Regions from separate parts of the Massilia sp. DD77 genome, predicted to be linked through region 2. Evidence: predicted binding sites of a transcription regulator. Region 2 holds the regulator's gene; the other holds the start of a gene.
What was found. Region 2 encodes HrcA, which represses chaperone genes, less so after heat shock. Its sites were predicted from a motif close to TTAGCACTCNNNNNNNNNGAGTGCTAA; they were not measured.
Positions count from the first base shown of each region.

Region 1: the regulator HrcA is predicted to act here: its motif matches at 3,196-3,222, upstream of rpoH (RNA polymerase sigma factor RpoH).

Region 1 covers NZ_JBAMDH010000013.1:76,857-85,539, reverse strand. The annotation lists gene ftsY (signal recognition particle-docking protein FtsY) at 171-1,274, shown strand; gene V7778_RS09655 (cell division ATP-binding protein FtsE) at 1,286-1,945, shown strand; gene ftsX (permease-like cell division protein FtsX) at 1,942-2,862, shown strand; gene rpoH (RNA polymerase sigma factor RpoH) at 3,347-4,237, shown strand; gene V7778_RS09640 (hypothetical protein) at 4,360-4,791, opposite strand; gene arfB (alternative ribosome rescue aminoacyl-tRNA hydrolase ArfB) at 4,887-5,285, shown strand; gene V7778_RS09630 (S41 family peptidase) at 5,577-6,659, opposite strand; partial or broken gene V7778_RS09625 (ArsR/SmtB family transcription factor) at 7,179-7,522, shown strand; gene V7778_RS09620 (arsenate reductase ArsC) at 7,549-8,037, shown strand; gene V7778_RS09615 (MIP/aquaporin family protein) at 8,056-8,683, shown strand, end outside.
Region 2 covers NZ_JBAMDH010000010.1:564-9,246, forward strand. The annotation lists gene V7778_RS07310 (hypothetical protein) at 1-541, opposite strand, end outside; gene V7778_RS07315 (hypothetical protein) at 561-1,145, opposite strand; gene V7778_RS07320 (HAD family hydrolase) at 1,338-2,042, shown strand; gene hrcA (heat-inducible transcriptional repressor HrcA) at 2,150-3,166, shown strand; gene fur (ferric iron uptake transcriptional regulator) at 3,373-3,801, opposite strand; gene V7778_RS07335 (outer membrane protein assembly factor BamE) at 3,955-4,488, shown strand; gene dapB (4-hydroxy-tetrahydrodipicolinate reductase) at 4,485-5,297, shown strand; gene V7778_RS07345 (barstar family protein) at 5,299-5,625, shown strand; gene leuS (leucine--tRNA ligase) at 5,821-8,463, shown strand; gene V7778_RS07355 (LPS-assembly lipoprotein LptE) at 8,468-8,683, shown strand, end outside.

The DNA of each region.
Region 1 (8,683 bases), on a different contig from region 2:
ATTTGATGACAGATTGACGACACGAAACCGCGGTCGCTGCGGCGCGTGGGGACGCGCAGTAGGCTGCGCAGTGGGCTGCGCGGTGGGCAGTATTGCTGCTCTGGTAAAATATTCGGTACTTTTTTCATCGCGCCGCCCCCTGGCGCCGCATGCAGCCCCGCCACCAGACTATGTTTAGCTTCTTCAAGAGAAAAAAAGCGCCGGACACCCCGGAAGTGCAAGCGCCCGCCCCGGTCGTCCAGGCCCCGCCCGCGCCTGCGCCTGCCCCCATCCCCGCGCCGGCACCGGTCCCGGCATCCGCGCCGCTTCCCGCAGCTCTGCAGGAAGGCGAGCTGTTCCCGGAAACCGCCGAACGTCCCACCACCGAGGCCGAAAAGAAACGCTCCTGGATGACGCGCCTGAAGGCGGGCCTGTCCAAGACTTCGAGCAACCTGTCGCTGCTCTTCGTCGGCGCCCGCATCGACGAGGACCTGTACGAGGAACTCGAAGCCGCGCTGCTGATGTCGGACGCCGGCATGGACGCCACCCAGCATCTGCTGGACGCCCTGCGCCGCAAGGTCAAGGACGAGAAGCTGCTGGACGCGGCGGCCGTCAAGAACGCGCTCAAGGAATTGCTGATCGAGCTGCTGCAGCCGCTGCAGAAGCCGCTGGAACTGGGCCGCCACGATCCGCTGGTGATGATGATCGCGGGCGTCAACGGCGCCGGCAAGACCACCACCATCGGCAAGCTGGCCAAGCACATGCAGCGCTTCGAGCAATCGGTGCTGCTGGCCGCCGGCGACACCTTCCGCGCTGCCGCGCGCGAGCAGCTGATGGTCTGGGGCCAGCGCAACAACGTCACCGTGATCTCGCAGGCCTCGGGCGACCCGGCCGCGGTCGCCTTCGACGCGGTGCAGTCCGGCAAGGCGCGCGGCGTCGACGTGGTCATGGTCGACACCGCCGGCCGCCTGCCGACCCAGCTGCACCTGATGGAAGAACTCAAGAAGATCAAGCGCGTCATCGGCAAGGGCATGGAGAGTGCGCCGCACGAAACCCTTTTGGTCATCGACGGCAACACCGGCCAGAACGCCCTGGCCCAGGTGAAGGCCTTCGACGACGCCCTGCAGTTGACCGGCCTCATCGTCACCAAGCTGGACGGCACCGCCAAGGGCGGCGTGCTGGCCGCGATCGCGCGTACCCGTCCGATTCCGGTGTACTTCATCGGCGTGGGCGAGAAGCTCGACGACCTCCAACCCTTCAACGCGGAAGAATTCGTCGAAGCGCTGCTCGGCTAAGCGAACCACCCATGATCGAATTCCAGTCTGTTTCCAAACAGTACTCCCATGACGCCTACGCCCTGCGCGACGTGTCGCTCAACATCGCCAAGGGCGAGCTGGTCTACCTGGCCGGCCCTTCCGGCGCGGGCAAGTCGACCCTGATGAAAATGGTGGCCGCCGTCGAGCGGCCCAGCAGCGGCAAGGTGCTGGTGAATGGCCAGGACATCGGCCGCATCAACAAGGCCGGCATTCCCTTCCTGCGCCGCAACCTCGGGCTGATCTTCCAGCAGCAGCGCCTGCTCAACGACCGCCATATCCTGGCCAACGTGATGCTGCCGCTGCTGGTGACCGGCGCGGCGAAATCCCAGGCCGAGGGCCGCGCCCGCGCCGCGCTCGACAAGGTGGGCCTGGCCGACCGCGCCAAGGCCATGCCGCTGGAACTGTCCGGCGGCGAGCAGCAGCGGGTGGCGGTGGCGCGCGCCATCGTCAACCGCCCGCAGATCATCCTGGCCGACGAACCGACCGCCAACCTCGACCGCGTGGCGGCCGACAAGGTGCTCGACGCCCTGCGCGCCTTCCATGCTGCGGGCGTGACCTGCGTGATCTCGACCCACGACGAGCAGGTGCTGGACGCGGCCGGGCGCGTGATCCGCCTCGAGCACGGCAATCTGGTCGGGGGTGCGGCATGAGCCCGTGGATCCGCCAACATGGTTTCGCCCTCGGCGCCGCGCTGTCCACGGTGCGCAAGTCGCCCGGCAGCTTCCTGTTCAACGTGCTGGTCGTGGCCCTGGCCCTGACCCTGCCCTTCGCCGGCATCACCCTGCTCGACAACGTGCGGCCCCTTTCCGAGCAGCTGTCGGTCGATCCGGAGATCAGCCTGTTCATGGAGGCCGAGACGCCGCGCGCCGGCGCCCAGGCGCTGGCGCCCCAGATCCGCGCCATCGTGGGCAAAGGAAAAACAAGCGTCGCCTTCGTGCCGCGCGAAGACGCGCTCGCTTCGCTCAAGGACCGCAGCGGCCTGGGCGAGGTGATCGAGACCCTGGGCGAGAATCCGCTGCCGGACAGCTATGTGATCAAGCTGGAGGGCTTCGCCAGCGCCGGCGCTGCAAGCCAGGTCGACGGCATTGCCGAGCGCCTGCGCGCGCTGCCGGGGGTGGAATCGGTGCAGGTCGATTCGAGCTGGGTCAAGCGCCTTGCCGCCCTGCTGGGCGTGCTGCGCCTGGCCCTGCTGCTGCTGGCCGCGACCCTGGGCGTGGTCGTGATCGCGGTGGTGTTCAATACCATCCGCCTGCAGGTGCTGACCCAGAAGGACGAGATCGCCGTGGCCAAGCTGCTGGGTGCGACCGACAACTTCATCCACCGGCCTTTCTACTACACCGGCGCCCTGCTCGGCCTGTGCGCCGGGGCGGTCGCCCTGGGCGTCGTGACGGCCGCGCTGGTGCCGCTGAACGAGGCGATCCTGGCGTTTGCCAGGCTGTATGCGTCGAATTTCCAGCTGTTGCCCCTGGGCGCGCTGGAAGTGGCCGGGCTGCTGGCGATCAGCGCCGGGCTGGGGCTGATCGGCGCGCTGTTGTCGGTGCAGAGGCATCTGGCGCGGGTGCGCTGAAGCCGGTTGAACCCGTCGGCGGCTCCGCCGCCGACGGGTTCAACCGGCCCTTGAAACATCGCGCAACCAGCCTCATTCTTATGGCTTAGCCGTCCCTCCCTACGCAATCACGCGAAATCCTCCTACACGCCGCGCCATCCCAAGGTGCGGCAGCCAACAGAGGCGCCCGGCCTTGCGCCCTTAACCTGTCGCTGAACGCAAAAACTCCAGCTCTTTCCCGCGCTCGTATGCGCTGAATCAAACGGATAGCCCGTTCCTGCTCTACAGTGGAACCGACAGTAGTTTGATGCTTCAAGGCAATACTTTAGCAAGTCTTAAACGCCCGGGGTGTTTCTAGCACTCACTTCGGGAGAGTGCTAATATATGAGCTAAGGAAAGTCAGATTTCAAGAGAAACGCATCCGTAACAAACCGTAACAAAACTGCCACTCAGCAATCATCGGTGGCACGGTGGATGCAGCAGGATCACTAAGAGGGAAATGAATATGTCCGCACAATCCGCATTGGTTCCGGCCGGCAGTCGTGCTCTGGGACTCGGTTTCACCGGCAATCTTGGCAACATCGACGCCTATATCTCGGCCGTCAACCGCCTGCCGATGCTGACCCACGACGAAGAGATCTCGCTGGCGAAGCGGCTACAGGACAATAACGATCTCGACGCCGCACAGAAGCTGGTGCTGTCGCACCTGCGCCTGGTGGTCTCGATCGCGCGCGGCTACCTGGGCTATGGCCTGCCGCACGCCGACCTGATCCAGGAAGGCAATATCGGCCTGATGAAGGCCGTGAAGCGTTTCGACCCGAACCAGGGCGTGCGCCTGGTGTCGTACGCGATGCACTGGATCAAGGCCGAGATGCATGAATACATCCTGAAGAACTGGCGCTTGGTCAAGGTGGCCACCACCAAGGCCCAGCGCAAGCTGTTCTTCAACCTGCGCAGCAACAAGACCAGCCTGGACGCCATGTCGCCGGCCCAGGTCGACGAGCTGGCCAAGATGCTCGACGTCAAGCGCGAGGAAGTGATCGAGATGGAAACCCGCCTGTCGGGCCGCGACATCGCTCTCGAATCGCCGACCGACGACGAAGACGACAAGTTCTCGCCGATCGCCTACCTGTCCTCGGACCTGGACGAGCCGACCAAGGTGATCGAAGCCGGCGAAGTCACCCGCCTGCAGTCGGAAGGCCTGGAAACGGCGCTGTCGAAACTGGACCCGCGTTCGCGCCGCATCGTCGAAGCGCGCTGGCTGGCCAACGACGACGGCTCGGGCGCGACCCTGCACACGCTGGCCGAAGAGTTCGGTGTGTCGGCGGAGCGTATCCGCCAGATCGAATCGGCTGCGCTGAAGAAGATGAAGGGTGCGTTGACGGCTTACATGTAACGCACGGATACCGGCCATGACCCGTCATCCCCGCCTGCGCGGGGAGTCAATAGCGCCAGTGGCGCTATTGACGTTTTGTAGCTAACGATCCTCGTATTGCTATTGCTGGTCTGCTCTGCTGTTTAACGCTGCGCCACCAAGGTAACGAACTCCCCCGGCCCCGCATCCCGTCCGGCAAAGCGGGCCGGCATCATGACCAGGGCGTCGAGGCGGGTGGAAGCAGACAGTGACGGATCCGCGACGTCGATCCGCAGCTGAGGGTCGCGCGAGACGAAGGAGTACGGCGAGAGCGCCACCAGCTGCGTCCTGCCCATGCCGTCGATGTTCGCGTACATGCGGTTGCCCCACATGCTGAGTTGCATGGACTTGCCGTTCGACAGGGCATAATCGCCCTTGACCATGTCGAATTCCTCGTACCAGATGTTGCCTAGTCCGGGCTGGACCATACGCGGTACGCTCGCGCTGACGCGCACCTCGGGCTGGCTGGTTTGTGCGGTCACGGCGGGCGCCGCCAGCAATGCGCCCAGCGCCGCGACAATGAATATGCGTTTCATGACATCCCCCTGACATAGAAGGCCGGATCGCACCGATCAGGCTACTTTGAGTATAGGCAGCGCCACGCAACAAGCGAGGAGTATTTCTCGACAACATGACAGTCGCGATCAATCCCGACGAAGTGGCGTTCAGCGCGATCCGGGCCCAGGGACCGGGCGGCCAGAACGTGAACAAGGTCTCGTGCGCGGTCCACGCGCGCTTCGACATCGGCGCGTCCTCGCTGCCGGATGAGGTGAAGGCGCGCCTGCTCGCGATGCGCGACGCCCGCGTCACCCAGGAAGGCGTACTGGTGATCAAGGCCCAGCAGTCGCGCAGCCTGGAACAGAACAAGCTGGACGCGCTCCAGCGCCTGCAGGCCCTGGTCGACAAGGCGGCCGTGATCGAGACCGTGCGCCGCCCTACCCGGCCGACCCGCGCTTCCCAGCGCCGCCGGCTCGACGCCAAGACCCGCAGCGGCCAGATCAAGGCCCTGCGCGGCAAGGTCAGCGACTAAAGCGCGCCTGACAAACCCTTTCGACCTGGCTCCAACCAGGAGGTCGGCAACGACGTCACCCCAAGCGTGCTCGAAGTCTGGCTCACAACCAGAGGCTACTTTCCATCTAACGTAAATCGCATGCGTAACAGGTTGTCGGGTTGTGGCCGATCGGGGTGTACGCGAAGGACCGCTTCCGGCTGCCTGCGACCGGTTGGCGGCACCGGTCGCAGGCGGCTGGGCGCTCGAGTCGGGCCTCTGTCCGTGACGCTCGCCCTGCGCTGGACGCATGCCGGCGCAGGGAGCCCGGCATCACTGTCCCGCGGCGGCCGGCGGGGCGCCGCCGTCGAGCCGGCGCTGCAGCAGGTCCTTGGCCACCGCAAGCGCTTCGTCCGGTTTTGCCGCGACGTCCGGAATGACGCCCACGCCTTCCCAGTTGGTCTGCGTAATCGGACTGATCGTGCGCCGGCCGGGTATCACGGCAAGGAAATGTTCGCTGATCCGATAAGGGCGTGCGGGGTGGGCGCCGCCCCAGGTCCGCTCGCCGACCACCGTGGCGCGTTTCATGGCCTGCATCGTGTAGGCGAAGTCTTCCCCGGCGGACTTCGTTCCGGCAGCGGCCAGGATGATGACCGGCTTCTTGCCGCCATAGCGTTTGCCGTCGAGCTTGTCTTGCGTCCAGTACTGCGTGGAGATGCCGGTATCGCGATCCCAGATGTCGTTGAGGCGTGTGCGCTGGTCGACGAAATAGCTGACCAGCAGGGCAACCGCGTCCGCCCCGCCGCCGCCGTTGTTGCGCAGATCCACGATGAGGCCATCGGTATCGGCGAGTCGGTTCATCGCCGCGGCGTAGCTTTCGGCCATGAGGAAAGACGGCGGGAAGCCGGACACCTTCAGGTAACCAATCCTGGGCGTCAAGTGTTCGACCTGTTCCACGCTGCGGTTTGCCATCTGGCGCATCACCTGGCGCTTGTCGGCAGGAACCCGTTGCTCCCATTCCGCTTGCGACGCGGGTGGCGGTCCGGCTGCATCGTCGGGCGGGACCGGTCTGGGGCTGAAAAATACCGACATATGCAGGTCACGGACAACGGCGCGCATGTCGTCCGTGAGCTGTATTGCAAACTGTTTGCCGTCCGAGATGGCGTCGTACTTGCCTTCCCGCTGGCGCTGGCGCAGCGCCGTCTCGATGTGCTTGGCCTTGTCGGGAAAAATATAGTGGTCGTTCAATTTTTTTACCAGCGTATCGATCACCTCCCGCTGCGTCGCGCGATCGACCATCAAGCTTGATGCGGACCGGTTTTCTTCACCGGGACGCTGCTGCGAAGGCGGTGCGGCGACTGCGCTGGTCATGGTCAGCAGCAGCAAGGACGGTATGACAATCCATTTCTTTTTCATTTTTTCCTCTGATTGTGGCGCGCAGGTTTCGATGGTGGCTTAGGCATATGCGAAACGATTACTTCATCCATGAGGCAGAGAAGTAGATTGAGAATAGCACAATAATTTCCATCTAATAGCAATTTTTAATGCTATCCGAAAGTCATGACTGGGCTGGCCGATGCCGACGACGAGTAAAGTAGTGCCGCACTTGAGCGAGCGGGCCAGAAGAGAAGTTTGATGCGTTCGCGGTTTGCAGAATTGATCAAGCCACCCGAGGATTCGTCGACGATCCAATGGCAGCGGCCAAGCATTTTGCCGGCGCGTGTGCAAGTGCCTTAGTGGCCGGTATTGCTTCGACTCAACGCAAGCAGACGACTGACAATACGCTGTCATCAAACAGTCATGAAACTTCGATATATTTAGAATCATAGAACCGCCACCGACTGTGGAGCCATCATGTCCGGCGCAGGGACGATGCCTTGCCGCGGTGGCGTCTATTCCACTATAGTAGAAATATCAAATCGAAAGAGCGATCTCATGGACAACAAATCGGCAATCGGTGCCTTGGCTGCCCTGGCCCAGGAGTCGCGGCTCGCCACGTACCGCCTGCTGGTCCAAGCAGGCCCGTCTGGACTATCGGCAACCAGGATCGCTGAGGCGCTCAATGTGCCCTCGTCCTCACTGTCTTCCACCTGAAGGAGTTGTCGCACGCCGGCTTGGTGGTGTCGCGCCAGGACGGGCGTTTCATCATTTATTCCCCGAATTTCGAGACGATGAATGCCTTGCTGGGCTTCCTCACAGAGAACTGCTGTGGCGGTAACCCCTGTACGCCGGTCGGCAATTCCTCTTGCGACAGCGCTGTTTCCAGCGCCATCGATTGATCTATTTTCGTTACTAAAGGCTTTCCATGAACGTACTTTTCCTCTGCACTGGCAACTCCTGCCGCTCGCTCATCAGTGAAGCAGTCTTCAACCACCTCGCTCCAGCAGGCTGGCGCGCAATCAGCGCCGGCAGCCAGCCAACCGGCAAGTTGAACGACAAGGCGCTTGCACTGCTGGCCAGCAAAGGCATTTCCACCGAGGGTTACCACAGCAAGTCCTGGGATAGGCTGCCGGTGACGCCGGACATCGTGGTGACGGTCTGCGCCAGTGCCGCCGGCGAAACCTGCCCGGCATATCTTGGCCCGGTGCTGCGCACGCACTGGGGCGTGGAAGATCCGAGCCATGTTGTCGGTACGGAGGAAGAGATCGACGCCGCCTTCGAAACGGCCTACGCGATCCTGCGCGCGCGTATCGAAGCCTTCCTGGCCCTGCCCCTCGACGAACTGAAGAACGACAAGCCACGGCTGAAGGCGGAGCTGGATCGCATCGGGACGCTGCTGCCGGCGACGGTCTAAGACGAAGGGAGGAATCGAATGACACTTGCCAGACGAATCGTCGCCGAGGGCCTCGGCACGGCGCTCCTGCTGGCCGTGGTCGTGGGTTCGGGCATCATGGCCGAGCGGCTGGCCGGCGGTAATGTGGCGATCGCCCTGCTGGCCAACGCGATAGCGACCGGCGCTGGCCTGGTGGCGCTGATCCTGATGTTCGGGACGATCTCGGGCGCGCACTTCAATCCGGTCGTCACGCTCTCGGAAGCGTGGCAAAAGAACCTGCCGGCCGCAGAGGTGATCCCCTACATCGCCGTACAGGTCATCGGCGCCTTTGCAGGTGTGGCCGCTGCCCACATGATGTTCGATGTTCCCGTGTTCTTTGCGTCCGAACATGTGCGCACCGGCACCGCGCAATGGTGGAGCGAATTCGTCGCCACCTTCGGCCTGATCGCCGTCATCATCGCTTGCTCGCGCAGCCGGCCCGGCGTGACCCCGTTCGCGGTCGCCGCCTACATCACGGCCGCCTACTGGTTCACCTCGTCCACCTCGTTCGCCAACCCTGCGGTGACCCTGGCGCGCAGCGCCACCGATACCTTCGCCGGCATCCGTCCCGCCGATGCATTCGGGTTCATCGTTGCGCAGCTGCTGGGTGCCGCCGCCGCGACGCCAC
Region 2 (8,683 bases):
GATTGGTGATCACGGTCACGCCGTAGGTCACGCCGTAATTCACCGCCACCGGCATCTGGTAGTCGACCGCGGCCGAGGTCGTCGCCTTGGTCAGGGTCAGCGTACCGCCGGTGCTGCCGTTGGCCAGCACCAGGCCGTCCGCCGTCATTCCGGTGATCTTGCCGCCGATGCTGTAGGCGTTCACGGCGCAATTGACGATGACGTCGATGCGCGCCAGGCGGCCGGCCGTGTTCTTGTTGATCGGCTCGTAACCATTCTGGAAGTTGCAGGTCTGGTGCAGCGGCTGCTGCTTGAACTGGACGTTGTATTCGTCGCCGTACTCCAGCTTGTTCGGGAAGGCATAGCTGACCGCCGCGCCGGTCGTGGCAGGCGGGGCAACGGCGACTTCCATGCCGTTGGTCGTCAAGACCAGGCCCGGGTAGACCAGGCCGTTGACGGTGCCGGCCACCGTGTACTCGGCTTTGCCGCTACCGCCGCCGCAGGCGGACAGACCCAGGGCCAGCGCCAGCGCAAGCGCCGGACGAATCGGGAAAGACTTCATTGAATGACTCCAGGAGAATTTACGGGGTGCAAGTGACGGCCACGTTGTTGATGGCGGCGGCGCCCATGGTGCCGCTGGCGTTGGCGATCGTGCAGGTCTGGCCGGCCGGCTGGGTCAGGATGGCGATGCCATAGACGCCGTCCTGCGGCACCTTGGCCATGGCGAAGCTCGTGGCGCCGGCCGGAATGGTGACCTTGTCGGCGCCGTTGACCAGCACCAGCTCGCCCTTCAGGTTGGCGACGCTGCCGCCCAGGTCGTGTTTCTTGAAGGTGCAGGCGACATCCACGCGGTTGGTCGAGAACACCGCGCGCCCGGTAGGGGCGATGACCTGGCAGCTTTCCACGTTGTCCGGCTTGCTCTTGACCTCGACGTTGTACTTGGAGTCGGTTTCCACCAGGTTCGGGAAGAACCAGTTGCCGACGCCGCTGGTGGTCGGGACGACCGCGTAGTCCGAGCCGCCGTTGTTGGTCAGCACCAGGCCGGTCTTGGTCACGCCGGAAAAGCTGCCGCCAATGGCAAGCTGGCCATCGTCGCCGCCGCCGCAGGCGGTCAGCGCGAGCGTGCAAGCCAGCACGGCGCCGGCACGCAGATTGGAACTCTTCATGTACTTACTCCACAATATTCGGACGGGAAAGCGCGTTGCGCGGATAGATAGACAAAATCGCCCAACATTTTAGTCCATTTGGCAAGCTGCTGGTCCATTTGCCTTTGTATCGGGGTGTAACGACGTCTGTATGCGATTGATTTTCAAGGAGCGGCTCGTTATGCTTGGGGCGACACCTGCAACCCGCGCACCATGACAAAACCCTGGCCAAAAGCCGTTCTGTTCGATCTCGACGACACCTTGTGGCCGATCGCGCCCGTCATCATCGAAGCGGAGAAGATCCTCTATGCCTGGCTGGCCGAGCATGCGCCCCGCGTGGCGCAGCAATACACGATCGAAACCTTGCGCCAGGCGCGCCTGGAACTGCTGGCCAGCCGCCCCGAATTCCAGCTCGACCTGGGCGCGCTGCGCCGCGCCGGCCTGATCGCCGCCTTCGAGCAGGCGGGCGAGGATACCACCAAGGTCGAGCTTGCCATGGTCGAATTCTTTGCTGCGCGCAATGCCGTGATTCCCTACGACGATGTGGTGCCCGGCCTGCTGCGCCTGAAGAGCCGGGTGCTGATCGGCTCCGTGACGAACGGCAACGCCGACCTGGAGACCATCGGCCTGGCGCGCCACTTCCAGGCCTCGGTGGCCGCCCACCAGTTCGGCAAGGCCAAGCCCGCTCCCGAGATCTTCCAGGCCGCTTGCGCAGCGCTCGGCGTGCGATTTTCCGAGGCCGTGTACGTGGGCGACGACCTGCTGCTCGACGTCCAGGGCGCCCAGCGCGCCGGCCTGCGCGCCGTCTGGATGAACCGGGTCGGCAAGCGCAACCCGATACCTCATCTGGTGGAGCCCGACGCCGAAGTGACGAGCCTGGACGAACTCATCGACTGGCTCAAGCGCGAACATGCCTGAAACCGGTTTGAGCAGGCGCATGCCTCGCCTTGCGCAGGCTTGCAGTTGCGGCGCCGCGTCCCCACCTATTTATAATATAGGCAGCAACTCTTTTGCTTCCAGGAATCATGCAACTCGATAACCGTGCCCAAACCCTGCTCAAAGCGCTGGTCGAACGCTATATCGCCGACGGCCAGCCGGTAGGCTCGCGCGCGCTGTCGAAGATCTCCGGCCTGGACCTGTCGCCGGCCACGATCCGCAACATCATGGCGGACCTCGAGGAGATGGGCTACGTGGCCAGTCCGCATACCTCGGCCGGCCGCATCCCGACGCCGCGCGGCTACCGCCTGTTCGTGGATACCCTGCTGACGGTACGGCATCTCGACGAGCAGACCGTCGCCGCCGAGCGCATGCGCCTGCCGGTGCAGCAGCCGCAGAAGATCATCGCCAACGCCGCCCAGATGCTGTCCTCGCTGTCGCAGTTCGCCGGCGTGGTGCAAAGCCCGCGCCGCGAATCGGTGTTCCAGCAGATCGAATTCCTGCGCCTGTCCGAGAAGCGCATCCTGCTGGTGATCGTCGACCCGCGCGGCGATGTGCAGAACCGCCTGCTCCTGACCGACGTCGACTACACGCCCGGCCAGCTGACCCAGTCGGCCAACTACCTGAACCAGAACTATGCCGGCCTGACCTTCGACGAGGTGCGCGCCCGCCTGACCGGCGAACTGCGCCAGCTGCGCGACGACATGGGCAGCCTGATGCAGGCCGCGGTGGAGGCGGGCAGCGAGGCGATGGCCGAGGGCGACGACATGGTGATCTCGGGCGAGCGCAACCTGCTGTCGGTGTCCGACCTCTCCTCCAACATGAGCTCGCTGCGCCAGATGTTCGAGATGTTCGAGCAGAAGACCGGCTTGATGCAGCTGCTGGACGTGTCCAGCAAGGCGGGCGGGGTGCAGATCTTCATCGGCGGCGAGTCGAAGCTGGTGCCGATGGACGAGATGAGCGTGGTGACGGCGCCCTACGAGGTGAACGGGCGGATCGTGGGGACCTTGGGGGTGATCGGGCCGACGCGGATGGCGTATGAGCGGGTGATTCCGATTGTGGATATCACGGCGAAGCTGCTGTCCAACGCGCTCAGTCAGCCGTAAAAAAAAGCACGCGTCCGCGGCGTGCTTTTAACTTGGGTTCTCGCCTGCGCAGGGAGTCATAGCCGCCAGTGGCGGGTATGACGGTTTTTAGGTCGGTGGCAGGGAGCGCCGATCGTAGTCGGCTCCTTTAGAACGTCATCCCCGCGAAGGCGGGGACCCAAGTTCGTCGATCAGCCGGCAACGCATCCTTGCACCGCACGCCGTATTTACTGCTTCCTCGGGCAATTCACCTTCACGCAATTCCCATAAATCGCCAGCGCATGCTCGGCGATCTTGAACCCGCGCTCGGTCGCCACCTTGTGCTGGCGCGATTCGATCTCTTCGTCGTAGAACTCCTCGACATGCCCGCAATCCAGGCACACCAGGTGGTCGTGGTGGGAGCCGGCGTTCAGCTCGTAGATCGCCTTGCCGGTTTCGAAGTGGTTGCGGTTGAGCAGCCCGGCCTGCTCGAACTGGGTCAGGACCCGGTAGACGGTCGCCAGGCCCACGTCCATGTTATCGGCCAGCAGGATCTTGTAGACGTCTTCCGCCGTCAGGTGCCGCACTTCGCTGTTCTGGAAGATTTCCAGGATTTTCAGTCGCGGCAGGGTAGCCTTCAGGCCGCTGGCCTTCAGGTCGGAGGGGTTGTTACTCATGTTTGTTGCTCGTAGTTTGGCGGAGTGCTTTATGATATAGCGTTTTGGAGCTCCCGCTCAAACGTTTTGAGGTTATCTATGCGCGTCAACCATGCCGTTTTTCATCGATCCTCCGCCAGGACTGCGCTTCTTGCAGGCCTCGCGTGCACCCTGATGCTGTCCGGCTGCGCCAGCTGGCGTAACCAGACGCGTCCGGCAGCGCCGGTGAACACGGACCCGGCCGCAACCGCCGCCGCCGCCGAGAAATCGGCCGCGGCCGCCAATGCCGGCGCGCAGACCACCCAGGTCACCAAGCTGCAGAAATTCCTGTGGGTGTTTTCGCCTTACCGTCCGGACATCCAGCAGGGCAACTTCGTCTCGCAGGAGATGCTGGCCCAGCTGAAGGTCGGCCAGACCCGCGACCAGGTCCGCTTCATCCTCGGCAGCCCGCTGCTGACCGATGCCTTCCACGCCGACCGCTGGGACTATCCCTTTTACCTCGCACGCGGCAACGGCGAGCTGACCACCAGCCGCGTCACCGTCTACTTCAAGAACGACGTGGTCGAACGCTTCGAAGGCGGCAACCTGCCGAGCGAACGCGACTACATCGACCGCATCGCCGGTCCGGCCAAGGGCACCAAGGCCAAGCCCGAGACCCGCCCCGTCGAACCAGTAAAGGTCGGCGGCGCGCCTGTGGTGCAGCCATGAGCGCAAGCCTGAAGATCGCTGTCGCCGGCGCCAGCGGCCGCATGGGCCGCATGCTGATCGAAGCGATCCAGGCCGCGCCCGACGCCGAGCTGGCGGGCGCGCTCGACGTCGCCGGTACGCCGGCCATCGGCATGGACGCCGGCGCCTTCGCCGGCCAGCTGACCGGCGTGATCATCCAGTCCGACCTGGCCGCCGCGCTGGACCAGGCCGATGTCCTGATCGATTTCACCCGCCCGGAAGGCACCCTGCATCACCTCGCATACTGCGCCGCCCACGGCAAGCAGATGGTGATCGGCACCACCGGCTTCGACGAGGCCGGCAAGGCCGCGATCCGCGCCGCCGCCGAGAACACCGCGGTGGTGTTCGCCCCCAACATGAGCGTGGGCGTGAACGTGACCCTGAAGCTGCTGGAAATGGCGGCCAAGAGCTTCTCGGAAGGCTACGACATCGAGATCGTCGAAGCGCACCACCGCCACAAGGTCGATGCTCCCTCGGGCACCGCGCTGAAGATGGGCGAGGTGATCGCCGACGCCCTGGGCCGCGACCTGAAGGACTGCGCCGTCTACGGCCGCGAAGGCGTGACCGGCGAGCGCGACCCGTCGACCATCGGCTTCGCCACCGTGCGCGGCGGCGACGTGGTGGGCGACCACACCGTCATGTTCCTCGGAACCGGCGAACGCATCGAGATCAGCCACAAATCGAGCAGCCGCGTGACCTATGCCCACGGCTCGCTGCGCGCCGCGCGCTTCCTGGCGGGCAAGCCGAACGGCTTGTACGACATGCAGGACGTGCTGGGCCTGAAGGCTTGACATGGCAGTCGCGGAACTGAACGGCGCCGCCATCGTCGACGAGGCCTCCTTCCACGCCGAAAGCCGCCGCGCATTCGGCTTTCCGGATGCGTACGTGGACTCCATCGACGCCTGGGTGGACTGCATGAGCTACCTGCGCGACGACGAGAACATGACCAAGTTCCGGCTCAAGCCGGACGAGGTGCTGGAGATCGTCATTCTGGACGCCGCCAAGATGAAGGCGGCCGTGCCGGATTTGCTGGAAGAGATCGCCTTCTGCGTCGGCGGCATCAACGAGCGCTATGAGGATTATGGCGAGAAGCCGGCGCTGGAGCTGGTGCTGCGCTGAGTCGGCCACTAACCTAGACTCCGACCACTATCCTTGAAACCGTCATCCCGGCCTGCGCCGGGATGACGGTTTTTAGTTTTGTGGTCTTAAGGACAATATCCTTTGAGCTGGCTATCCCTACGGCAGCACACTTCGCCGCAGTGCAAAATGAACCAGTATAATGTTCTGTTCCACCCTCCACGTCCGCAAGAAATCATGCAAGAAAAATATAGTCCAGCCGAAGTCGAACAGGCCGCCCAGGCCTACTGGAAGTCGATCGACGCCTATAAAGCCGTCGAGAACGACCCGCGTTTCCCAAAAGGCAAGTACTACGCCTGCTCGATGCTGCCTTACCCGTCGGGCAAGCTGCACATGGGTCACGTGCGCAACTATACGATCAATGACGTGATGTACCGCTACCTGCGCATGAACGGCTACAACGTCCTGATGCCGATGGGCTGGGACGCGTTCGGCATGCCGGCGGAGAACGCCGCGATGGCCAATAACGTGCCGCCCGCGGAGTGGACTTATTCGAACATCGCGCACATGAAGAAGCAGATGGAGTCGATGGGCCTGGCCATCGACTGGTCGCGCGAGATGACCGCCTGCAAGCCGGAATACTACAAGTGGAACCAGTGGATGTTCCTCAAGATGCTGGAAAAGGGCATCATCTACCAGAAGACCGGCACCGTGAACTGGGACCCGGTCGACCAGACCGTGCTGGCCAACGAGCAGGTGGTGGACGGCCGCGGCTGGCGTTCGGGCGCGCTGATCGAGAAACGCGAGATCCCGATGTACTACGTGCGCATCACCGAGTACGCGGACGAACTGCTCGACTACGTCGACAACAAGCTGCCGGGCTGGCCGGAACGCGTGCGCGTGATGCAGGCCAACTGGATCGGCAAGTCGACCGGCGTGCGCTTCGCCTTCCCGCACGTGATCATGGACGAGGCCGGTGAGCTGATCAACGACGGCAAGCTCTACGTCTTCACCACCCGCGCCGACACCATCATGGGCGTGACCTTCTGCGCCGTGGCGGCGGAACACCCGCTGGCCCAGCACGCCGCGAAAAACAACCCGGAACTCGCCGCCTTCATCGCCGAGTGCAAGCTGGGCTCCGTGATCGAAGCCGACATGGCGACGATGGAAAAGAAAGGCATGCCGACCGGCCTTACCGTCACCCATCCGGTGACGGGCGAGCAGGTGCCGGTCTGGGTCGGCAACTACGTCCTCATGACCTACGGCGACGGCGCCGTGATGGGCGTGCCGGCGCACGACGAGCGCGACTTCGGCTTCGCCAAGAAGTACGACCTGCCGATCAAGCAGGTGGTGGCCGTCGACGGCCAGGAATTCTCGCTCGACGGCTGGCAGGAGTGGTACGGCGACAAAGAGCAGGGCAAGACCATCAACTCGGGCAAGTACGACGGCCTGGACTACACCGCCGCCGTGAACGCCGTGGCGGGCGACCTGGCGGGCCAGGGCATCGGCGAGAAGAAGACCACCTTCCGCCTGCGCGACTGGGGCATCTCGCGCCAGCGCTACTGGGGCACCCCGATCCCGATGATCCACTGCGGCGACTGCGGCGCGGTCCCGGTCCCGGAACAAGACCTGCCGGTCGTGCTGCCGGAACACCTGGTCCCGGACGGCACCGGCAACCCGCTGAACAAGGACGAAGCCTTCCTGAAGTGCGACTGCCCGAAGTGCGGCAAGCCGGCGCGCCGCGAGACCGACACGATGGACACCTTCATCGACTCGTCCTGGTACTACATGCGCTATACCTCGCCGGGCTCGAACGAGGCCATGGTCGACGCGCGCAACGATTACTGGATGCCGATGGACCAGTACATCGGCGGCATCGAGCACGCCGTCATGCACCTGCTGTACGCGCGCTTCTGGACCAAGGTCATGCGCGACTTCGGCCTGGTCAAGTTCGACGAGCCTTTCGTCAACCTGCTGACCCAGGGCATGGTGCTGAACGAGACCTACTACCGCGAAGACGCCTCCGGCAAAAAGACCTGGTTCAACCCCGCCGACGTCGAACTGACCTTCGACGACAAGGGCCGTCCGCAAAGCGCCATTCTCAAGGCCGATGGCCAGCCGGTAGTCCTGGGCGGCACCGAGAAGATGTCGAAGTCGAAGAACAACGGCATCGACCCGCAGGCCCAGATCGAGCAGTACGGGGCCGATACCGCGCGCCTGTTCACCATGTTCGCCTCGCCGCCGGAACAGACCCTGGAATGGTCGAACAGCGGCGTCGAAGGCGCCAGCCGCTTCCTGCGCCGCGTATGGGCCTATGGCTACGCACAGCGCGAGCGCATCGCCGCGGCACTCGGCGGCAAGCAGGAAGGCACGCTCGACGACGCCCAGAAGACCCTGCGCCGCGAAGTGCACAAGGTGCTGCAGCAGGCCGACTACGACCTCAAGCGCATCCAGTACAACACCGTGGTCTCGGCCTGCATGAAGATGCTCAATACCCTGGAATCCAGCAAGCTCGAAGATAACGTGGCCAGCAACGCCGTGATCGCCGAAGGCTTCTCGATCTTCCTGCGCCTGCTGAACCCCGTCTCGCCGCACATCACCCATGCGCTGTGGCAAGACCTGGGCTATGCCCAGGCCTATGGCGACATCCTGAACGTGCAGTGGCCGGAAGTCGACCCGGCCGCGCTGGAGCAGTCCGAGATCGAGCTGATGATCCAGGTGAACGGCAAGCTGCGCGGCTCGGTCAAGGTGCCGAAGGAAGCCGACAAGGCGGCCATCGAGGCGGCTGCGCTGGCATCCGAAGCGGTGCAGAAATTTGTCGAAGGGACGCCGAAGAAAGTCATCGTCGTGCCGGGCAAACTGATCAACATCGTGGTGTAAGCGAATGCGCGCACTCAAGACCCTGGTAGGTGTGGTGCTGGCGGCGGCGGTCCTCGCGGGCTGCGGCTTCCAGCTGCGCGGCTCGAACGGCCAGTACAACCTGCCGTTCCAGAGCATCTGGCTGGCCTTCCCGGAGGCTTCGCCGCTGGGCACTGAGCTCAAGCGCAACCTGCGCGCGGCCGAAACCGTGCGCATCGAGCAGGACGCGTCCAAGGCCCAG